3 regions of the Diaphorobacter sp. C33 genome follow, and region 2 is predicted to be linked to each of the others. Evidence: predicted binding sites of a transcription regulator. Region 2 holds the regulator's gene; each other region holds the start of a gene.
What was found. The regulator sigma-54, encoded in region 2, starts transcription at its own class of promoters, with help from an activator protein. The targets are predictions, from matches to a motif close to TGGCANGNAANCTGCTTT.

Region 1 (7,674 bases), 160 kb from region 2:
ACTGAGGCCAGCGCGCCAGCTCATCGGCACTGCGGCCCTTGCGTGCAGAGGTGACGAACAGCGTGTGTCCGTCCGGCCCACCGACGCAGGGCATGGTGGGGCAGGACAGCGGCGTGGGCAGCTCGGCCAGCACCTCACCGCGCGGCGACAAGCGCAGCACGCGCGCGCCCTCGTACAGCGCGCACCAGTAGGCGCCTTCGACATCCACAGCGGCACCGTCCGGGCGGCCGCCATAGGGGACTGCCTCATCGCGCGTCGCAAAGCGGTGCAACACACGCGGCGCCCCGATGGGCTCCAACTGCGCGTTGCAGTCCCAGGCGCGGATGGTGTGCGAGGGCGTGTCGCTCCAATACAGCGTGCGCCCGTCCGGCGACCAGGCTAGGCCGTTGGCGGTGGCCACGCCGTCCAGCATGCGGCGCACCGTGGGAGCATCGGGGCCGGCCTGGTCCCGGCCGCGCAGGTCGATGCAGTACAGCGCAGCGACGGGCTGGCGCGGGCCCTGGGCGGGCTCATGCACCGTGCCCACCCACAGGCGCCCGAGCGCGTCGCACTTGCCGTCGTTGGCACGCTCGGTCGCCGGGTCGATGGGCAAGTGCGCCAGCGTGAGGAGCGGCCCGCCCCAGCGCGGCGCGTGGCAGATGCGGTCGCGCAGCGCCACCACCAGGCCTGCGGGTGTGCCCCCTTGGCGCGCCGGCGCGATGCAGCCGGGCTCGGCCGGCAGGGGCCAGCATTGCGCATCGCTTCCGTGCGCGCCGCTGCGCCACAGCGCGCGGCCAGCGATGTCCACCCAGTACAGACGGGACTCCAGGGGGTGCCAGAAGGGAGATTCGCCGAGTTGCGCGGGCGCGGCGGCCAGGGGTGTCCAGGCAGTGTTCATGCAGGCATTATTGGCCCCGGGCCTGCGCGCCGCCCAAAGAAAAGGCCCGCCAAGGGCGGGCCCAAAAACGGGACAGGGAGTTGCTCGCTTGTCATCGGGGGCGCCGCGCCACCACGCGGCGCCCGCCGTTCAACGCCGCTCAGCGGTGGTAGGCCGTCTCGCCATGGGAGGTGATGTCCAGGCCCTCGCGCTCGGCTTCCTCGCTCACGCGCAGGCCCACCAGCAGGTCGGCGACCTTGTAGGCGATGAAGGACACCACGCCCGACCACACGATGGTGAACAGCACGCTCTTGACCTGCACCCACACCTGCGCGCCCATGCTGAAGGTGTCGGGCGTCAGGCCGCCGGTGCCGCCCAGGCCCTGGGCCGCGAACACGCCGGTGAGGATGGCGCCCACGATGCCGCCCACGCCATGCACGCCGAACACGTCAAAGGCATCGTCCACGTTCAGCATCTTCTTCAGGCCGCCCACACCCCACAGGCAGACCAGGCCGGCGATCAGGCCGATCGCGATGGAGCCCATGGGGCCCACGAAGCCCGCGGCGGGCGTGACCGCCACCAGGCCGGCCACCGCGCCCGAGGCCGCGCCCAGCATGGAGGCCTTGCCCTTGTGCAGCGCTTCGCCGGCGATCCACGACAGCGTGGCGGCCGAGGTGGCCAGAACGGTGTTCACGAAGGCCAGGCCCGCAACGGCGTTGGCGGCCCCTGCAGAGCCGGCGTTGAAGCCGAACCAGCCCACCCACAGCAGCGAGGCGCCCACCATGGTCAGCGTGAGCGAGTGCGGAGTGAACGCTTCGCGGCCAAAGCCGATGCGCTTGCCCACCATGTAGGCACCCACCAGGCCCGCGATACCGGCATTGATGTGCACCACGGTGCCGCCCGCAAAATCGAGCGCGCCGTCGGCCGCCAGTAGGCCGCCACCCCACACGATGTGGGCCATGGGCACGTAGCTGAAGGTGAACCACAGCAGCGCGAAGATGAGCACGGCCGCAAAACGCATGCGTTCCGCAAAGGAGCCCACGATCAGCGCCACGGTGATGGCCGCGAACGTGCCCTGGAAGGCGATGAACACGTATTCAGGAATGGTCGCCAGCGCACCAAAGGTTTCCTGGCTCACGCCCTTCAGGAAAAGCTTGGACAGGTCGCCCACGAATTGGCCCTCGCCGGAGAACGCGAGGCTGTAGCCATAGATGGACCACAGCAGCGACACCAGGGCAAAGATCACGAACACCTGCATCAGCACGGACAGCATGTTCTTGGTGCGGCCCAGCCCCCCGTAGAACAAGGCCAGGCCCGGGATGATCATCAGGATCACGAGCAGCGTGGAGGTCAGCATCCAGGCGGTGTCGCCCGAGTCCACCTTGGGCGCGGCGGGCGCCTCTGCCGCTGCCGCGGGTGCGGGTGCCGCAGCAGGTGCTGCGACGGGCTCGGCAGCGGGCGCAGGCGCGGGGGCGACGGCCACGGGCTCCGAAGCCGCCGCGGCCGCGTCGGGTGTCTGGGCCAGCGCGCCGGCGCCACCGGCCAGCAGGCTTGCACCGATCAGTAGGGAAGCAAATAGTTTTTTCATGGCAGATCTCTGGGTCGGGAGGGACGAATGCCTGTGCGGCGCGCGCTCACAGGGCTTCCTGGCCGGTCTCGCCGGTGCGAATGCGCACCACCTGCTCCAGGTGCGCCACGAAGATCTTGCCGTCGCCGATCTTGCCGGTGCGGGCCGCGCCTTCGATGGCCTCAATGACGCGTTCCACCAGCTCGTCGGCCACGGCGGCCTCGATCTTCACCTTGGGCAGGAAGTCCACGACGTACTCGGCGCCGCGGTACAGCTCGGTATGGCCCTTCTGGCGGCCAAAGCCCTTCACCTCGGTCACGGTGATGCCCTGCACGCCGATGTCCGACAGGGACTCGCGCACCTCGTCGAGCTTGAAGGGTTTGATGATGGCGGTGACCATTTTCATGATCGATTCCTTGTCGAGAGTTAGAGGGTCTTGGTGAGGGAGACGATCAGGCGGGCCTTGTTGGCATCGCCGAAGAAGCCCTTCTTGTTGGCTCCGGCAACCGCCGCGGACAACGACAGGCCGGCGCCGAAGTCGTAGGCGCCGCCCACGCTATAGTCCACGTAGTTGGGCACGCCCAGATCCTTGATATCGCTGGCAAAGCGCGTGTAGCCCACGGACGCCTTCAGCGTGACGCTGGGCGCAACCTCCTGCGCAAACGCCAGGTTCAGGTAGCCCGTGTTGCGCCCACGGTTGCTGGAGGTCTTGGCGCCCGCCCAGCCGAAGTAATCCTTGGACACGGTGTGCGAGTACTTGGCCGTGAACGGGCCGTACGTGGCCGCACCGTACAGCTCGGTGGTGTTGCCGTTGGTGTTGCCCGGGTACACATACGTGAGCGCGCCCACATCCAGGTCCACCTCACCGGCCTTGAACTTGTAGCCGCCGTAGAAGTCGGCCTCGATGGAGTTGCCGGACAGCCAGTCCACGCTGGAGTTCCAGTTGCCCACGTAGAAGCCGCTGTCGCCAAAGCTGTAGTCGAACCCGCCCTGGATGGCCGGGTTCACGGCCTTGATGCGGTTCACGTCCTGGTCCTGGCCGCGGAACTTGTAGTTGCTGGTCAGCGACACATTGGCCGTGAGCTGGGCGCTGGCAAGGCCCGGTACGGCGACGGCCGCAAAAGCGAGGGCCAGGGTCTTGAGGGAAAAGCGGTGCATGGTTCCTCCAGTGTTGGGCGACGGTTGACACCCCCTCAATGCATGGACCGTGCCACCCCGAAATCCGCCCCGCGACGGCCTGCCGGGTACCATCCTGAGGCATACGTGCAGTCACAGGGGTTGCAGCCCGGCGCATTTCGCACCAGCCTGGTGCAGGGCGGCCCCCCTTGCGCATCCGTCGCCATGGTTGCACGCACATGCCTGGGGAGATCCGTTGCGATGAGTCTTGCTTTGGTGCAAAGCCGCGCCCTGCTGGGCCTGCACGCGCCCGCCGTTACTGTGGAAGTACACCTGGCCAACGGGTTGCCCAGCTTCGCGCTGGTGGGCCTGGCCGATGTCGAGGTCAAGGAGGCGCGCGAGCGCGTGCGCTCCGCGCTGCAGAACGCCGGGCTGGAATTCCCGGCCAACAAGAAGATCACCGTGAACCTGGCGCCGGCCGATCTGCCCAAAGACTCCGGCCGCTTCGACCTGCCGATCGCGCTGGGCATCCTGGCCGCGAGCGGGCAGATCGACGCGGCCCGGTTGGACGGCTGGGAGTTCGCCGGCGAGCTATCGCTGTCGGGCCTGCTGCGCCCGGTGCGCGGCGCCCTGGCGACCAGCTTGGCGCTGCGCGCGCTGGCGCAGCCCGTGCGCACGGTGCTTCCCCCCGGCAGCGCCGAAGAAGCTGCGCTGGTGCCGGGCACCGAGATCTACCGCGCGCACCACCTGTTGGACGTGGTACGCCAGTTCGTGCCCGTGCCCCCGCCGAACGATGATGGCGCGGACGACGGCGGTTGGCAGCGGCTGCAACCCGCGCCGCCGGCCCCGGCCACCGATGGCCCGGACCTGGCCGACGTGAAGGGGCAGGCCGCGGCCAAGCGCGCACTGGAGATCGCTGCCGCAGGCGGGCACGGGCTGCTGCTCGTGGGGCCTCCGGGCTCGGGCAAGTCCATGCTGGCCCAGCGTTTTGCCGGGCTGCTGCCCCCGATGGGGGTGGAGCAAGCGCTGGAGAGCGCGGCCATTGCCAGCCTGGCCGGGCGCTTCAGCCCCGCACAGTGGATGCAGCGCACCACAGCCAGCCCGCACCACAGCTGCAGCGCGATCGCGCTGGTGGGCGGGGGCTCGCCGCCGCGCCCGGGCGAGATCTCGCTCGCGCACGAAGGCGTGCTGTTCCTCGATGAATTCCCCGAATTCGCCCGCAGCGCCCTGGAAGCGCTGCGCGAGCCGCTGGAGAGCGGGCGCATCACCATTGCCCGGGCGGCGCAGCGCGCCGAGTTCCCGGCGCGCTTTCAGCTCGTGGCGGCCATGAACCCCTGCCCCTGTGGTTTTGCGGGCTCGCACCAGCGCGCCTGCCGCTGCACACCCGACCAGATCGCGCGCTACCAGGGCAAGCTCAGCGGCCCGCTGCTGGACCGCATCGACCTGCATGTGGAGGTGCCCGCGCTGCCGCCCGAGGAACTGCTGGGCGCCCCGCCCGGCGAACCCAGCGGCGCCGTGCGCGAACGCGTGGCCCGCGCGCACGAACGAGCGCTCCAGCGCCAGGGCAAGGCCAACCAGGCATTGCAGGGCCAGGAGCTGGAACAGATGGCGGCGCTGGACACCGCGGCCGCGCGGTTCCTGCAGGCCGCGGCGGCGCGCCTGGCGTGGTCGGCGCGCAGCACGCACCGGGCCCTCAAGGTTGCACGTACTATTGCCGATCTATCGGGCTGCGGGACCGTGGGCGCCGCCCATGTGGCCGAAGCCGTGCAATACCGGCGCGCCCTGCGCGCACCGGCGTGACGCTCCACCGCTGCCCTTCCTTGTTTGAATCCTCCTGAAAATCCTATGAAAAACCTCAGCATCGGCACCCGCCTGGGAGGCGGCTTCGCCCTTGTCCTGCTGCTGATGGCCCTGATGACGGCCTTTGGCGTATGGCGCCTGCAGACCGTGGCGCAAGCCACCAACGAGATGACGCAGCAACCCCTGGCGGTGGAGCGCATGATCAGCGACTGGTACCGCTATGTGTACAGCGCGGCGCGGCGCACCTCGGCCATCGTCAAGAGCACGGACCCTTCGCTCGGCCAGTTCTTCGCGGCAGACACCGCCACCTCCACGCGCGAATCGGCCGAGCTGCAAAAGCGTATCGAGACGCTGCTCACCAGCGACGAGGAAAAGGCCCTGTGGGCCGACATTCAGAAGGCGCGCGTGACCTACCTGTCCTCGCGCGACCAGGCCGTGAAGGCCAAGGCCGAGGGCCAGCTGGAGGAGGCCGAACGCCTGCTCACCCAGGTGTACCTGCCCGCCACCGACCAGTACGTGGCGCTGATCCAGCGCCTGCTGGACATGCAACGCTCCCGCATCGACGCCACGGCGCAGGGGATCAATGTCACCTATGGGCAAAGCCGGCTGTGGCTGATCGTGCTGGGCGTGCTCGGCCTGGGCGCAGGCGCCCTGTGCGCATGGTGGCTCACACGCGGCATCACGCGGCCGCTGGCGCAGGCCGTGCAGGTGGCGCGCGCCGTGGCGGCCAACGACCTCACCAGCCGCGTGCAGGTCGATTCGCGCGACGAGACCGGCCAGCTGCTGCAGGCGCTGCAGGAGATGAACGCCAGCCTGTCGCAGGTGGTGGCGCGCGTGCGCTCGGGCACCGACGGCATCGCCACGGCGTCCAGCCAGCTCGACGCAGGCAACCAGGACCTGTCCTCGCGCACCGAGGAGCAGGCCAGCTCGCTGCAGGAAACCGCCGCCTCGATGGAGCAGCTGACCAGCACCGTGCGCCAGAACGCCGACAACGCGCGCCAGGCCAACCAGTTGGCCTCCTCCGCCGCGCAGACGGCCACGCAGGGCGGCCAGGTGGTGGCCGGCGTGGTGCAGACCATGGGCGCCATCAACGCCAGCAGCCGCAAGATCAGCGACATCATCGGCGTGATCGACTCGATCGCCTTCCAGACCAACATCCTGGCGCTGAACGCCGCGGTGGAGGCCGCACGCGCCGGCGAGCAGGGCCGCGGCTTTGCCGTGGTGGCCGGCGAGGTGCGTGCACTGGCACAGCGCAGCGCGGCTGCCGCCAAGGACATCAAGGGCCTGATCGGCGACTCGGTCGCCAAGGTGGAGGAAGGCTCCCACCAGGTCGAGGAAGCCGGCCGCACCATGGACGCCATCGTGCAGAGCGTGCAGCGCGTGAGCGACCTGGTGGCCGAGATCACCGCCGCCAGCCAGGAGCAGAGCGCGGGCATCGAGCAGGTGCACCAGGCCATCACGCAGATGGACCAGGTCACGCAGCAGAACGCCGCACTGGTGGAGGAAGCCACCGCCGCCACGGGCTCGCTCAAGGCCCAGGCTGGCCAGTTGGCCCAGGCAGTGAGCGTGTTCCGCGTGGAAGGCCTGCAGGCCGCCCAGACGGCAACGGCAGCGGCAGCGCCCGCCCCCCTCCGCCGGCCCGCACCGGCCACAACGACCACAACGACCAAGCCCCCCGCAGCAGCGCGCACGCTGGCGGCGCCCGCCCGCCCACCGGCAGCGGCCAAGGCGGCCCCGGCCGCCGCGCGCCACAGCGACGACGATTGGGAAGCCTTCTGAGCGCCCCGGGCGGGGATAACCCACCCGCCTCGTTTTGCTACGTTATTTATAGCTGCTAGCGCTTATATAACAAGCACTACAGCCCAAAAATGCAGTAAAGCAACCAGGCGCAGCCCCGATGCCGGGCGTCAAACGAACATGCCGCCCGATGCCTCGATGCGCTGTGCGTTCACCCAGCCCGTGCCCGGCTGCAGCAGCGCAGCGATCACGCCACCGATGTCGTCCGGCAGGCCCACGCGGCCCAGCGCGGTCTGGCCGGCGATGAAGGCGTTGAGCTGCGCGTTGTCGCGCACGGCGCCGCCGCCAAAATCCGTCTCGATCGCGCCAGGCGCAACCACGTTCACGGCAATGCCGCGCGCGCCCAGTTCCTTGGCCAGGTAGCGCGTCAGCACCTCCACCCCGCCCTTCATCGCCGCATAGGCCGCGTAGCCCGGTAGCGCGAACCGCGCCAGGCCCGACGACACGTTCAGGATGCGCCCGCCGTCGTTCATCAGCGGCAGCAGCTTCTGTGTGAGGAAAAACACGCCCTTGAGGTGGATGTTGACCATGTCGTCGA
Region 2 (7,674 bases):
GGTCGCTGGTCAGGTGCAGGTGCACGCGCACGTCGGGCCACTGCGTCTGCACGTCGGGACGCACGCCGGCCTTGGCGCGGAAGCGGTCGGCCACGGCATCCTTCACGCGCAGCGCGGCGAAGTTCAGGCTCTTGAGCGGGCTGTGCTGGGCCGTCACCTCCACCTTGAAGCTCTGGCGCGGGGTGAACCAGATCTCCCAGGCCACGTCGGCCGCGGCGGCATAGATGTCGTCCTCGTTGCGGTAGGGCCGCTCGGCCAGTTGCACCAGCACGCGCTGCGCCAGGCGGCTGTGTAGGTTCAGGCGCAGCGCATCGCGCCACGAGGCGCGCAGCAGCACGCCCGCGCGGCCCACGAGCAGGTCCTGCCCGGCCAGCCCCGTGAGGCTGTGCACCTCGTCGGCCAGATAGCCCTCCACGCCAGCGGCGCAGGGCAAAAAGAGTTGAAGCTGGTTCATTGCGGCTGTGCTGCGCGCTGCAGCAATGGCTGGAGCACGGATTCAGGAATGGGTGCGGGCTTGCGGGCCGCCCGGTCGATGAAGACGATGCCGGTCTTGCCGCGCGCGATCTCGCGCCCCCGGCTCTTCTCGGTCAACCGGAAGACGAGGTCGAAGCCGTAGCGGTTGAAGTCCTGCGGCGTCATCTCCACGCGCAGCGTCTCGCCGTGGAACGCCTCGGACTTGTACTGCGCCACGATGTCGCCCACCACGGTGGACAGGCCCGCCACGTCGGCCTCGGGGTAACCCAGCGACTTGAAGAAACGCACGCGCGCCTCGGACACGAGGCTGAGCAACTGCGCGTTGTCCAGGTGTCCGCCCTGGTTGACATGGCTGATGTAGATCTGCAGCTCGGTACTGAAGCCGAAGTGCGGGGGAAGGTCGAAGACGACGCGTGCCATGGTTCAAAGTGCCTTGCGGAGGTTGGCCGGGGCGATCTTGAGCGCCTCACGGTATTTGGCCACGGTGCGGCGCGCACATTCAATGCCCTGCTCCTTGAGCATCTCGGCGATCTGGCTGTCCGACAGCGGCTTGTGCGGGTTCTCGGCCGCGATGAACTGCTTGATGAGCGCGCGCACGGCCGTGCTGGAGGCGTTGCCGCCGGTTTCGGTGCCCAGCCCCGAGCCGAAGAAATACTTGAGTTCGTAGGTGCCTTGCGGCGTGGCCATGTACTTGGCGGTGGTCACGCGGCTGATGGTGGACTCGTGCAGGCCCAGTTCATCGGCAATGTCGCGCAGCACCAGCGGGCGCATGGCCAGTTCGCCATGCACGAAGAAGTTCTTCTGCCGCTCCACGATGGCGCGCGACACGCGCAGGATGGTGTCAAAACGCTGCTGGATGTTCTTGATGAACCAACGCGCCTCCTGCAGCCGTGCCTGCAGCGCCTGGTGGCCTTCGCCACGGCCGCCGCGCAACGCACCGGCGTAGATGTCGTGCACGCGCAGGCGCGGCATCACGTCCGGGTTGAGCTGCACGCTGAAGTTCTGCTGTCCGCCGCGGCCGGTTTTCTTGACGATCACGTCGGGCACGATGATGTTGCGGTCCACGTCGGCAAAGCGCCTGCCCGGGCGTGGCTCCAGCCGCGCGATCAAGGCCATCGCGGCGCGCGTGCGCTCTTCGCTGGTGCCGCAGGCCTGCGCCAGGCGGCGCACGTCGCGCTTGGCCAGCAGGTCCAGCGGCTGGTCGCAAATGGCCAGCGCGGCCTGGATCACGTCGGGGTCGCCCTCTTCGTCCTGGTCCATCGCACGCAGCTGCAGCGTGAGGCATTCGGCCAGGCCGCGCGCGCCCACGCCCGCGGGTTCCAGGCTTTGCAGCAGGCGCAGCGCCACGGTGAAGCGGTGCACCAATTCATCGAGTTGCTCGGGGTCTTCGGTGCCCGCCAGGCTGGCGGCCAGGTCCTGCAGCGACTCGTCCAGGTAGCCGTCGTCGTTCAGCGATTCGATGAGGAAGCGCAGCGCGGCCATGTCCAGCTCGGACAGGCGCAGCGCCAGCGCCTGGCGATGCAGGAAGGCCGTGAGCGACTCCTGGCTGCGGGCCAGCTCGGTGGCGTCCACCTCGTCGTCGCTCCCCGCGCCGGCACCGTTGCGCGCCGGGGCGTCGCCGCCCCACTCGCTGTCGTCGGGCGCCAGGTCTACCGAGCCGTCGCCTTCCCAGTCCGCGGGTTCGGCCGTGGATTCGGCTGTGGAGGTTTCTGCATCATTTTGGCTTGTAGCGCTTTCCTGCCCTGCGCTGACAGCTCCTGAATAAATAGCATCTTCAACTTCTCGGTCTTGCTCGCTCACCGGTGCATCGGCCTGGGCCAGGCCGAACTCCTCGCGCGGGGCCTCTTCCAGCGTGCGCTCCAGGAAGGGGTTCTCGTCGAGCATTTGCTCGACCTCCTGGGCCAGCTCCAGCGTGGACAGCTGCAGCAGGCGGATCGACTGCTGCAACTGCGGTGTGAGCGCCAGGTGCTGCGAGACGCGCAGCGACAGGCCGGGCTTCATGGCCTGCAACCCACTGTCTGGTCCTGCATCGCGCCGTGGTCGCCCATCACTCTCACATGCGGAAGTGCTCGCCCAGGTACACCCGGCGCACTTCCGCGTTGTCGACGATGTCCGACGGCGTACCCTGAGCCAGCACCTGGCCGTCGCTGATGATGAAGGCGTGGTCGCAGATGCCCAGCGTCTCACGCACGTTGTGGTCGGTGATCAGCACGCCAATGCCGCGCGCCTTGAGAAAGCCAATGATGCGCTGGATCTCGATCACGGCGATCGGGTCGATGCCGGCGAAGGGCTCATCCAGCAGGATGAAGCGCGGCTGCGTGGCCAGCGCGCGCGCGATCTCCACGCGCCGGCGCTCGCCGCCCGACAGCGCCAGTGCAGGCGACTTGCGCAGGTGGTCCACGCGCAGCTCCTGCAGCAGCGCGGTCAGGCGCCGCTCCACCTCGGCGCGCGGCAGGGAGCGGCCGGCCTCGTCGGTCTGCAGCTCCAGCACCGCGCGCACGTTGTCTTCGACATTGAGCTTGCGAAAGATCGAGGCTTCCTGCGGCAGGTACGACAGGCCCAGCCGCGAGCGCCGGTGGATGGGCATGTCCGTCACGTCCTGCCCGTCGATGCTGATGCGGCCGCCGTCGCTGCGCACCAGGCCGACGATCATGTAGAACGACGTGGTCTTGCCGGCGCCGTTGGGGCCCAATAGGCCCACCACCTCTCCCTTTTGCACGACCACGGACACGTCCTTGACCACCTTGCGGCTGCCGTAGGACTTCTCCAGGTGCAGCGCCTCCAGGCGGCTGACGCCTTCGCTCATGCGCGCATCGTCCAAGGCCGCGCTCACTTCGCGCCGTCCAGGCTGGGGCTGGTACGCAGCGCGGGCGGCTCGGTGCGCACGGGCGGCGTGGCGCTGGTGCCCGAGGCAGGCTCCTTGGGCGCGAGCACCGCCCGCACCCGGCCGCCCGGCGTGCCAGCAGTGGCGCCGGCGGGCGCGGTCTTCTGCCCGTCCACGGTGAACACGTCCGTGAGGTTGTTGTAGACGATGAGGGCGCCGGCTAGCTCGTCGGTCAGTGTGGCCTCGCGGTAGCGGCGCAGCTCGGCGCGGCGGATGAGCTTCACCACGTCGGCGCGGCCGTCGTATTCGATGACCTCGCCCTCGCCCTCGACGAACTCGTCGGGCGCGCCCGGCGCGGTGTCACGTTTTTGCCGGAAAAAAGCGCGCTTGCCCGGCTCGGCCGTCACCACACCGTACTGGAAGCCGTCGGCATCCTGGCGCACCTCCAGCTGCGCGCCGCGCAGCACGATGGTGCCCTTGGTCATGACGACACGGCCGGTGAAAACGCTGGTCTGCTTGAGCTCATCGTGGCGCAGGGCATCGGCCTCGATGTTCATGGGCTTGTTGCGGTCGGCTTTTTCGGCGTGCACCAGCGGCGATGCAGCCAGCGCCAGGGCCAGCGCTGCGGCGCGGGACAGGAGGAGGAAGGGCAATCGGGTTCTCATAGAGGGCACGAATCTTGCGGTCATTGTACTGACGCAAGCGCGCCGCCGCCGCAGTGGATCGCATCAACCCGTACAGGCCTGCCACCGGCTGTCATGCCGCCGCGCCAACCGGTGCGCAGGCATGAAAAAAGCGCGCCCGTAGGCGCGCTTGTCGTTGGTCGCGGCGGGGCGCTTCAGCCCTTGCGCGCTACGCCAACCAGGTGCTCCACCACCTGCAGCACGCTTTGCATGTTGCCGGCCATGGTGCCGTCGGTGTAGTAGCGGCCGGCCACTCCCATGGAGGGCACGCCTTCGACCTGGTAGCCGTCCTGCAGCTGCGACGCCTTGCGCACCTGGTTGGATACGGTGAAGGAGTTGTAGACCTCCTTGAACTTCGCCACGTCCACGCCCTGCTTGCCGATCCAGTCGAAGATCAGCTCGTCCTTGTTCAGCGGCAGGCGTTCCACGTGCACCGCGCGGAACACCTTCGCATGCAGCTCGGGCAGCTTGCCCATGCCTTCCAGCGCGTAGTAGAGCTTTTGCTGCGGCACGAAGCTCGCATTGAACGCCACGGGCACGCGGCGGATGTGCAGGTCCTTGGGCGCCGACTTGATCCAGGCCTCCAGCGAAGGCTCGAACGTGTTGCAGTGCGGGCAGCTGTACCAGAAGAACTCGATGACCTCGATCTTCCCGGCAGGTGCCTCGAGTGCGACGGGCTTGCCCAGCTTGACGTAGTCCTTGCCTTCCTTGAACTGGCGGCCTTGCGCCAGTGCGGGCGCCGCCAGCGGCAGGCTCAGGGCGGTGGCCGCGGAGGCGACGGTCAGAGAAAACTCACGGCGTTTCATAGGTTGGGATCACTCCTGGACAGTATGGAGGGTTGTGAGCGCCAGCGCGGGCAAAAGTTCAGCGCTGCACCCGGACCAGCGCGGACTCCACCCCCGCGCCATCGAGTTTTTCCTTCAGCGACTCGGCGTCGTCACGCTTGCCGAACGGGCCCACGCGCACGCGGAACACCGTGCGGCCGTTCTGCTCACGCTCGCTGACGCGCGCCTCCCAGCCCAGCATGGCCAGCTTGGCGCGCTGCGCATCGGCATCCTGCTGGGTGCGGAACGCGCCCGCCTGCACGAAGTATTCGAAAGGATCGGCACTGGTCGTGGGAGCGGGCGCCGCGTTGGCCTTGGCGCGGGCCAAGTCGCCCAGCGGGTCGGCCGACGTCGGTGCCGCGCCGGGCCGGCTGGCCGCCGCCCGCGGACCCGACGCAGGCTGGGCTGCGGCGGTCGCGGTGTCGGACGCGGGAGCGGCAGCCGGCGCAGCGGGGCGCACAGGGTTTTTGCCGTACAACGGCGCGTTGGGGTCCCAGTTCTTGTTCTTCGTGGCCTCGTCCTGCTCGGACGCACGCGGCGTGCTCTTGTTCAGGAAGGGCACGGGCACCTTGGTCACATACACGGCCACGGCCAGCGCGGCTCCCAGGCCCACGATCACCCCGAGGATGAAGCCTACGATGGTGCCGCCGCGTTGCTGTTTCTTCATATCAGTGGTCACTTACATTCTGGCTGGCGCAGACACGCCCAGCACCGCCAATCCATTGTGCAATACCTGCGCTGTGGCCGCGACGAGCGCCAGCCGCGCCTGCTTGACAGCCTCGTCGTCCACCAGAATGCGTTCGGCGTCGTAATAGCTGTGGTAGGCGGCAGCCAGGTCGCGCAGGTAGAAGGTCACGTCGTGCGGCGCATTGCCGGCCGCGGCCGCGGTGAGCATCTCGGGATACTTGGCGAGCAGCAGCATCAGCGCCTGGGCCTGCGGGCCTTCCAGCGGCGACAGGTCCACATCGCGCAGCGCGGCCACGTCGTAGTCCTCGCGCCAGCCACGCAGCACCGAGCAGATGCGCGCGTGGGCGTACTGCACGTAATACACGGGGTTGTCGTTGTTCTGCGCCACGGCCAGGTCGACGTCGAAGGTGTATTCGGTGTCGGGCTTGCGCGACAGCAGGAAGAAACGCACCGCGTCCTTGCTGGTCCACTCGATCAGGTCGCGCAGCGTCACGTAGCTGCCGGCGCGCTTGCTGATCTTGACCTCCTCGCCATTGCGCACCACGCGCACCATGGTGTGCAGCACGTAGTCGGGGTAGCCCTGGGGGATGCCCACGTCCGCCGCCTGCAGGCCGGCGCGCACGCGCGCGATGGTGCCGTGGTGGTCCGTGCCCTGGATGTTCACCACCTTGGTGAAGCCGCGCTGGAACTTCTGGATGTGGTAGGCCACGTCAGGCACGAAGTAGGTGTATGTGCCATCCTGCTTGCGCATGACACGGTCCTTGTCGTCCCCGTAGTCGGTGGACTTGAGCCACAGCGCGCCGTCCTGCTCGTAGGTCTTGCCGTTGGCGACGAGGCGCTGCACGGTCGCGTCCACATGGCCGTTGGCGTAGAGGCTGGACTCCAGGTAGTACTGGTCGAATTGGAGGTTGAAGGCCTGCAGATCCTTGTCCTGCTCATTGCGCAGGTAGGCCACGGCGAACTGGCGGATGTTCTCGTAATCCTCGACATCGCCATTCGCCGTGAACGCGCGGTCATCGGCCTGGACGGTGGACTTGGCGAGGAAGGCGTCGGCGATGTCCTGGATGTAGTCGCCGTTGTAGAAATTCTTGGCCAGCGGGTTGTCCGCGTCGGTGGGCCAGCAGTCATCCCCCGGTTTGAAGCCCTTGGCGCGCAGTTGCGTGCTCTTGGTGAGGGTGTCGATCTGCACGCCCGCGTCGTTGTAATAGAACTCGCGGTGCACACTCCAGCCCTGGGTGGCGTACAGATGGCTGATGGCGTCGCCGATGGCGGCCTGGCGGCCGTGACCGACGTGCAGCGGGCCGGTGGGGTTGGCGGAGACGAACTCCACCAGGACTTTCTCGCCGCGCGCCGGCTGGTAACCATATTGCGCGCCTTGCGCCAGCACCTCGTGCACCACCTGCTGCTTGGCGGCGGGCTTGAGGCGGATGTTCAGAAAACCGGGGCCGGCGATCTCGATGGCCTGTACCCATTTTTGGAACGCGGGCGTGGCCTCCAGCGCGGCCTGTAGCTGTTCGCCCAGTGCGCGGGGATTCTGCTTGAGGGGCTTGGCCAGCTGCATGGCGGCCGTGCACGCGAGGTCGCCATGAGCAGCGACCTTGGGAGATTCGAAGGCCGCGCGGCTGCCTGCGCCGGGCGACACCTTTTCCAGCTCGTCGGCCAGCGCCGCGAGCAATTCCTGTTTGACGGAGAGCATGGGGGCGGATTCTACGGGCCGACCCGTCATCCATTCGTGACCGCCCGGCGTTATGCTGGGTGGCCCGTGGGGCACTGCGTTGCCGGCGGGCGCATTCACCTTTTCCTTTTTTGCAGGAGCATTACATGAAGAAACTGCTTCCCCTGTTGGCCGCTGCCGGCTTTGCCCTTTCGTTCGCCGCACACGCTGCGGACGCCCCCGCGGCCGGCGCCTCCGCCACCGCCAAGGCGCCCACGGCGCAGCAGACGCGCATGAAGACCTGCAATGCCGACGCCGGCGCCAAGAACCTCAAGGGCGACGAGCGCAAAGCTTTCATGAAGGAGTGCCTGAGCGGCAACAAGGCGTCCACCCAGCAGGACAAGATGAAGAGCTGCAACGCGGACGCCGGTGCGAAGAACCTCAAGGGCGACGCCCGCAAGGCCTTCATGAAAGAGTGCCTGAGCGGCGCGGCCAGCTAAAGGACCGACGCACCGCACGGGCCCGCCC
Region 3 (7,674 bases), 1.7 Mb from region 2:
GGCCAGGGCACGGTGGCCAAGGAGCTGTTCGAGGACGTGCCGCACCTGGACTACCTGTTCGTGCCGCTGGGCGGCGGCGGCCTGCTGTCGGGCTGCCTGCTGGCAGCGCGCGAACTGGCGCCGCAGTGCAAGGTGGTCGGCGTGGAGCCCGAGACCGGCAACGACGGACAGCAGTCCCTCAACGCAGGCCACGTGGTGCGCATCGACACACCGCAGACGATTGCCGACGGTGCACAGACGCAGGCACTGGGCGCGCTCACCTTCCCCCTCATCCACGCCGGCGTTTCTGACATCGTGACCGCAACCGATGCGCAGCTCATGAGCGCGATGCACTTCTTTGCCGAACGCATGAAGATCGTGGTCGAGCCCACGGGCGCGCTGGGACTGGCGGGCGCGTGCCATGGCGGCGTGCGGCTGCGGGGCAAGCGCGTGGGCGTCGTCATCAGCGGCGGCAACGTGGACATGACCCGCTACGCACAGCTGCTGACCGCGGCGTCGGCAGATTGACCTGAGGCGGATGGGCCGCTGGCCGGCGGTGCGTCGGCGCTGCCCGCGCGCAGGGGCTTGGCGCCAGAGTGCAAAATTCCGGCTCCGATCTTTTTTCTATCCCAATAAGAGGCACCAGCCCATGAGCAACGTCCACGTCATCGACCACCCCCTGGTACAGCACAAGCTGACCCTGATGCGCAAGAAGGACGCCAGCACCAACAGCTTCCGCCGCCTGCTGGGCGAGCTGTCCACCCTGATGGCTTACGAAGTCACGCGCGACATGCCGCTGCAGGACATCCAGATCGAAACCCCGCTGGAGACCATGACCGGCAAGGTCATCGACGGCAAGAAGCTCGTGCTCGTGTCCATCCTGCGCGCGGGCAACGGCTTCCTGGACGGCATGCTCAACGTGGTGCCGGGCGCGCGCATCGGCCACATCGGCCTGTACCGCGACCCGGACACGCTGCAGCCGGTCGAGTATTACTTCAAGATGCCCTCCGAGATGGCCGAGCGCGACATCATCGTCGTGGATCCGATGCTGGCCACCGGCAACTCCGCCGCCGCGGCCGTCGCGCGCCTCAAGCAACTGCAGCCGCGCTCGATCAAGTTCGTGTGCCTGCTGGCTGCACCCGAGGGCGTGGCCACGCTGCAAAAGGCCCACCCCGACGTGCCCATCTACACCGCCGCCATCGACCGCGAACTCAACGACCACGGCTACATCCTGCCCGGCCTGGGCGATGCGGGCGACCGCATCTTCGGGACCAAGTAACGCACTGGCGACAAGGCCTGCCCCGGCCCTGGCCGCGCCGGTCGCTGCTACTTCAGACCATTGCGGACGATTTCGGACGTCGGGCTACTGCGGCACCACCTGACCCACCGTGGCCGATGGCGCGGCCTGGCCCGCGGGTAGCGCCGGGCCGCCCGCGGCCTGGGCGTCGCGCCAGCCGGCCATGAGGTCATTGGCCATGGCCTGCAGCAACCGCTTTTCCCGCTCATCGAATGCGCGCGGCGCGGTGTCCATCAGGCACAGCGTGCCCAGCGCATGGCCCGCCGCGTCGCGCAGCGGAACGCCCGCGTAAAAGCGCAGACCCTGCTCGCGCAGCGCCGGATTGCCGGCAAAGCGCGCATCCCGCGCAATGTCGAGCACCACCAGCGACCGCTGCCGCGCCACCACATGCCCGCACAGCGACAGGCCGCGCGGCAGGCCCTGGCCCGCCGAGCAGGCCTGCCCCCCGCCGGCCGACAACGGGCCGTGCGCACACAGCGTGACCTGCCGCTCGCGATCCACCAGCGACACCATCGCCAGCGGTACGTCGAAGATGTCGGCCGCGCGCTGGGCCGTGTGCTGGCACAGCTGCTGCAGCGCGGGGCTGTCGAGCACGCCGCTGGCCTGCAGGGCGCGCAGACGCGCCTCGTCGTCCGCGGGAATGGGCGCGGGGGTGTAGGCGCCTTCCACGCTGGCGCCCTGCAGCTGCGCCACCTGGGCCAGGGTTTCCTCCAGCGACAGCGCCAGCGCGTCGGCGCCCAGTTGGGCACTCAGCTCGTCTTGCGGCTGGGACTGCACCCCACCCCACAGCGCCAGCACGATGTGCACATGCGGCCAGCGGCGCTTGAGCCTGCGGCACAGGTGCCGCGCGGCGGCGGTGGGCTCGGGCGCGAGCCACACCACGCAAACCACGCGCACGGCGTCCAGGTCCAGGCCATCCAGATGTTCGGCGCTCATGGCGCCCTCCACGCGCGCCAGCGCCGGGCAATGCTGCAGCGACAGCGCATGCGCCAGCATGCGCGCCGCGAACAGGTCGACCTCCCACTTGCCGCCCAGGCACACCACCGGCTCTTGCGCAGCGGCGTCGGGCACCGGGTACTGCTCCTCCAGCTCGTCCAGCAGCGCGTCCATGCCTTCGACCAGGCGCAGGCGGTGCTCGGGCGTGGCCACCTGCGCATGGTCGCCCACGGCCATGCGCAGCACGGGCACGCCCACCTGGCCGTAGAAAGCGGGCACGGCGCCCTTCAGGGCCTCGATGCGGGTGGTGCTCAGCTCGATGGCCTCCGCCGCGTCGCCCGCCAGCAGTCGCTGGTAGATGCGCGTGGGCTCATCCAGCACCGGCCGGCTGCCCAGCAGCACCTCCAGGAAGGCCAGCTGCGGCAGGTAGCGGCCGATCACCAGCAGGCACACGGTGAGCGGCGTGGACATGATGAGCCCCACCGGCCCCCACAGCGCCGCCCAGAAGGTGGCCGCCACGATGAGCGACAGCGCCGACAGCCCGGTGCTGGACCCATACAGCCAGGGCTCGATGACGTTGTTGCTCACCAGTTCCAGCAGCACGATGAGGCCGAGCGTCCACAGCACCAGGTCCCAGCCCGGGTCCACCGCGAAAGCGAGGGTGAGCGGAAACGCCGCAGCGATGAACGGCCCCAGGTAGGGCACGAAGCGCATCACCGCGGCCAGCGACCCCCACAGCACGGCACCGGGCACGCCGATGAGCCACAGGCCCGCCGCCATGGGAATGCCGTAGGTCACGTTCACCAGCAGTTGCATGGTCAGGTAGCGCGTGATGCGGTCGCCCGCCTCGTCCATGGCATCAGTGGCGCGGTGCAGATTGCCCCCCCACAGGCGCAGCAGGCGGTCGCGCAGGTCTACACGGTCCAGCAGGATGAAGATCACGAACACCAGCACCAGGCCCGCCTGGGTGAGCGGCCCACTGACCGCCGAGAGCGCGGCCATGAGCTGGTTGGCGGGCGACAGCACGGGCGGCTGCACCTGCACCTTTTGCACGGCCGGCGCGCGCGCGACACCCGACAAGGCGGGAGCGGCCGCCTCCACCTCGCGCTGCACGATGTCGAAGGTGCGCTTGGCGCCATCGAACATGCCGGGCGCGCGCAACTCCTGGCGCAGGCTGCGCAGCTTCTTGCGGATGGTGCTTTGGTAGGAGGGCAGCTGCGCGCTCAGCTCGCGCGCCTCGTTACCCACGAACAGCGCCCCCACGCCCAGCACCATCAGCATGGCCATCACCACCGCGATGACCGAGGGCAGGCGCGGCAGGCCCATGCGCTTGAGCTGCGCCACCAGCGGCTCCAGCACGAAGCTCAGCAGGAACGCCAATGCCAGCGGCACCAGCAGCGTACGGCCGAAGTACAGGCCCGCGACCACCAGCGCCGCGATCACCAGGCCGATCATGAACCGCAGGCTGGGCACCGTGGCGTCCAAGGCCGTGGCGGTGTGCACGGTGCGCTGCGGCGGATAGCCCGAAGCGGTGGCGCCGCGCGCCGCCCCCGTATCCCTGGCCGGCCTGGAATCGGTCGGCTCCTGCGGCCCGCTGTTGCCCATGGCGTTGTCCCCTTGCATCGCTTCTCGAAGTCGTGTCCGGCGCGTATTGTCTGCTGCGCGGCCCCGCGCCCCTGTAGGCGGCAGCCGCCACAGACTGCACGCGGGCGGACGACTGACAGCGCACGCCGTGCACCGCGCCGCCCGCAAGGCGCTCCGCCCTACCGATCAATGACCTAAAATAGCCCCAGAGCGCTTGCAGCAAGCGCGAGCAGCTATCAAAATAAAAGCGCCTCTGCCGCACCGCCCCGTCGGCACGCACCTACGGGTCCATCCCCAACAAAGCCACCGCCGCCGCCTTGACCGCCACCGCCACTCCCCTGATTGCCGCCGGCACCCTGCTGGGCGGCATCGGCCTGTTCCTGCTGGGCATGACCATGCTGACCGACGGGCTCAAGCTGGCGGCCGGGCGCGCGCTGGAGCGCATCCTGGCCGCCTGGACGCGCACGCCGCTGCACGGGCTGGTGACCGGGGTGGCGCTCACGGCGCTGGTGCAATCGTCCACCGCCATGACGGTGGCGGCCATCGGTTTCGTCAACGCGGGGTTGCTGGGCTTCAGCTCCGCGCTGTGGGTGGTGTTCGGCTCCAATCTGGGTTCATCGGTCACCGGCTGGCTCGTGGCGTGGCTAGGCTTTGCGGTGAAGGCCGATGCCTTCGCCCTTCCGTTCATCGGCATCGGCATGGCGCTGCAAATCACCGGCAGCGGCACGCGGCGCGGGGCGCTGGGCCAGGCGGTGGCGGGGTTCGGCGTGCTGTTTCTGGGTATCGAACTGCTGCGCAACGGCTTCACCGGGCTGGGTCCGCAAGCGCTGCCACCGCTGTCCAGCGACCTGCCGGGCCTGGCGCTGGCAGTGCTCATCGGCCTGGGCATGACGGTGGTGCTGCAGGCCTCGTCGGCCACGCTGGCGGTGGTGCTCACGGCCGTGGCGGGCGGGTCACTGGCGGTGGAAGTGGGCGCGGGCGTGGTCATCGGCGCCAACGTGGGCACCACGCTCACGGGCATCCTGGCCGCCATCCACGCCACGTCCAACGCGCGGCGCCTGGCGGCGGCACACGTGCTGTTCAACGTGGTGACGGCCGCGGCGGCCCTGGCGCTGCTGTCGCCCCTGCTCGCGGCCATCCACCATCTGGGCGTATGGCTCACGGGTGAGGGAGACGCAGTGACGCAGCTCGTGATCTTCCACACCGCGTTCAACCTGCTGGGCGTGCTGCTCATGTGGCCGCTGTCGGGGCCGCTCGCGCGCTTTCTGCTGGCACGCTTTCGCTCGGCGGACGAAGACGTGGCCCGTGCGCAGTTCCTGGACCACAACGTGGCCGCCGTGCCCGCGCTGGCCCTGCAGGCGCTGCGCCGCGAGATGGCGCGCGTAGGCCACCTGGCACTGCAGCTGGCGTCGGATGCCACCCGCATGGCGCCCGTCGCCCTGCCCTGGCAACCGGCCGGCGCACAGGCCGCGAGCCAGCTCACGCGCCAGTTGCAGGCGCTGGAGCAGCTGCAGCAGCAGGTGGGCGCGTTTGTGAGCGACGTGAGCCGCCAGCCGCTGTCGCGCGACGTGGCCGACCAGATGCCCGAGCTGCTGCGCATTGCGGGCTACTACGACACGCTGGCGCGTGTCATGCACCAGGTGGGCCAGCAGGCGCTGCGCGTCACGCACCCCGCAACGGTAGCGCCCACCACGCCCGAAGGCCACCCCCTGGCCGCGCTGCCCCTGGCCTTCACCGCGGCGCTGGATTTCTTTGCCGCCGCTGATCCCAAGGCCCACGACCTGGACCAGGTGAACACCGCACAAGCCGTGTTCAACGCGGCGTATGAAGCCGCCAAGGCCGCCGTGCTGCGCGCGGGTGCCCAGGGCTTGCTGGAAGTGACGGCCGTGCACGAGTGGACGGGCCTGCTGGGCGACCTGCGCCGCGCCGTGGAACAGGCCCACAAGGCCGCGCAGCATCTGGCAGCCCTGCCGCGTCTCAAACCCACCCCGCCCGCCAACGGCCCGGCAAGCGTTACGCCCGGTGCCGAATGATCTGCGGAAGCAGATCAGGCAAAAAAGCGCCTGAAACACCCTTGCATACTGCGCTGGAAGCTATATAAAGCATAGCAATCTGAGCACATCCGTACGGCTGCACCCCCAACGGGTGTTCCGTCATGGGCCGACGCACTGTTGCGTTATGGCACACGGCTGCGCCGCTGCGGCACAGCCGCGGCACGCCCCACCGCCCCCTTCCCTCTGTCGCCGTGCTGGCACGGCGCTTGCACTGAGGCACTGCCGCCGCCGCATCGGTGGCATTCCTTCACAAGCATTCAGGAGACACCACATGAACATGGCCGAAATCGCCAGCCTTGGCATCGCCAACCCCTACAAGCAGCAGTACGGCAACTACATTGGCGGGCAGTGGGTGGCGCCCGTGGACGGGCAGTACTTCGAGAACATCTCGCCCATCAACGGCCAGAAGTTCACGGCCGTGCCGCGCTCCAACAGCAAGGACATCGACGCCGCACTGGACGCCGCGCACAAAGCCAAGGCCGCGTGGGGCCGCACCTCGACCACCGAGCGCGCCAACATCCTGAACCGGATCGCCGACCGCATGGAGGCCAACCTGCTGCAGATCGCCGTGGCCGAGACCATCGACAACGGCAAGCCGCTGCGCGAGACCATGGCGGCCGACATTCCGCTGGCCATCGACCACTTCCGCTACTTCGCCGGCGCGGTGCGCGCGCAGGAGGGCGGCATCAGCGAGATCGACGCCGACACCATCGCCTACCACTTCCATGAGCCGCTGGGCGTGGTCGGGCAGATCATTCCGTGGAACTTCCCCATCCTGATGGCGGTGTGGAAGCTCGCCCCCGCGCTGGCTGCGGGCAACTGCGTGGTGCTGAAACCCGCGGAGCAGACGCCCGCCTCCATCCTGGTGCTGATGGAGATCATTGGCGACCTGCTGCCGCCGGGCGTGGTCAATGTGGTCAACGGCTTTGGCCTGGAGGCCGGCAAGCCGCTGGCCTCCAGCAACCGCATCGCAAAAATAGCCTTCACCGGCGAGACCACCACGGGCCGGCTCATCATGCAGTACGCCAGCCAGAACATCATTCCCGTGACGCTGGAGCTGGGCGGCAAGAGCCCCAACATCTTCTTCGAGGACGTGATGTCCGCCGACGACGGCTTCTTCGACAAGGCGTTGGAAGGCTTTGCGATGTTCGCGCTGAACCAGGGCGAGGTCTGCACCTGCCCCAGCCGCGCGTTGATCCAGGAATCGATCTACGAGCGCTTCATGGAGCGCGCGCTCAAGCGCGTGGCCGCTATCCAGCAAGGCCACCCGCTGGACAAGAACACCATGATCGGCGCCCAGGCCTCGCAGGAGCAACTGGAAAAGATCCTTTCTTACCTGGACCTGGGCAAGCAGGAAGGCGCCCAGTGCCTCATCGGCGGCGCGCGCAACACCGCCCTGGGCGGCGACCTGGCCGGCGGCTACTACGTGCAGCCCACGGTGTTCAAGGGCCACAACAAGATGCGCATCTTCCAGGAAGAAATCTTCGGGCCCGTGGTCTCGGTGACCACCTTCAAGACCGAGGAAGAGGCGCTGGAGATCGCCAACGACACGCTCTACGGCCTGGGCGCGGGCGTGTGGAGCCGTGATGGCGCACGCGCCTTCCGCATGGGCAAGGGCATCCAGGCCGGGCGCGTGTGGACCAACTGCTACCACCACTACCCCGCGCACGCCGCGTTTGGCGGCTACAAGCAGTCGGGCATCGGCCGTGAGAACCACAAGATGATGCTGGACCACTACCAGCAGACCAAGAACCTGCTGGTGAGCTACACCCAGCAGCCGCTGGGCTTCTTCTAAGCCCATACAGCGCCCCCACTGGCCGTCCC

Region 1: QY917_RS14695 (TorF family putative porin) is a predicted target of sigma-54. The motif match lies at 3,619-3,636, and genes of this name have one in related genera.
Region 3: adh (aldehyde dehydrogenase) is a predicted target of sigma-54. The motif match lies at 6,046-6,063, and genes of this name have one in related genera.

What each region holds. Positions count from the first base shown of each region.
Region 1 covers NZ_CP129980.1:3,140,145-3,147,818, reverse strand. Annotated here, with positions in the region: gene QY917_RS14710 (SMP-30/gluconolactonase/LRE family protein) at 1-877, opposite strand, end outside; gene QY917_RS14705 (ammonium transporter) at 1,017-2,444, opposite strand; gene glnK (P-II family nitrogen regulator) at 2,491-2,829, opposite strand; gene QY917_RS14695 (TorF family putative porin) at 2,850-3,581, opposite strand; gene QY917_RS14690 (YifB family Mg chelatase-like AAA ATPase) at 3,801-5,339, shown strand; gene QY917_RS14685 (methyl-accepting chemotaxis protein) at 5,385-7,118, shown strand; gene QY917_RS14680 (SDR family NAD(P)-dependent oxidoreductase) at 7,247-7,674, opposite strand, start outside.
Region 2 covers NZ_CP129980.1:3,299,876-3,307,549, reverse strand. Annotated here, with positions in the region: gene QY917_RS15585 (class I SAM-dependent RNA methyltransferase) at 1-454, opposite strand, end outside; gene QY917_RS15580 (thioesterase family protein) at 451-894, opposite strand; gene QY917_RS15575 (RNA polymerase factor sigma-54) at 898-2,475, opposite strand; gene lptB (LPS export ABC transporter ATP-binding protein) at 2,528-3,280, opposite strand; gene lptA (lipopolysaccharide transport periplasmic protein LptA) at 3,304-3,963, opposite strand; gene QY917_RS15560 (thiol:disulfide interchange protein DsbA/DsbL) at 4,137-4,787, opposite strand; gene QY917_RS15555 (SPOR domain-containing protein) at 4,846-5,472, opposite strand; gene argS (arginine--tRNA ligase) at 5,485-7,188, opposite strand; gene QY917_RS15545 (PsiF family protein) at 7,314-7,646, shown strand.
Region 3 covers NZ_CP129980.1:1,300,927-1,308,600, forward strand. Annotated here, with positions in the region: gene QY917_RS06205 (threo-3-hydroxy-L-aspartate ammonia-lyase) at 1-507, shown strand, start outside; gene upp (uracil phosphoribosyltransferase) at 629-1,258, shown strand; gene QY917_RS06215 (AI-2E family transporter) at 1,343-3,835, opposite strand; gene QY917_RS06220 (Na/Pi cotransporter family protein) at 4,114-5,829, shown strand; gene adh (aldehyde dehydrogenase) at 6,122-7,645, shown strand.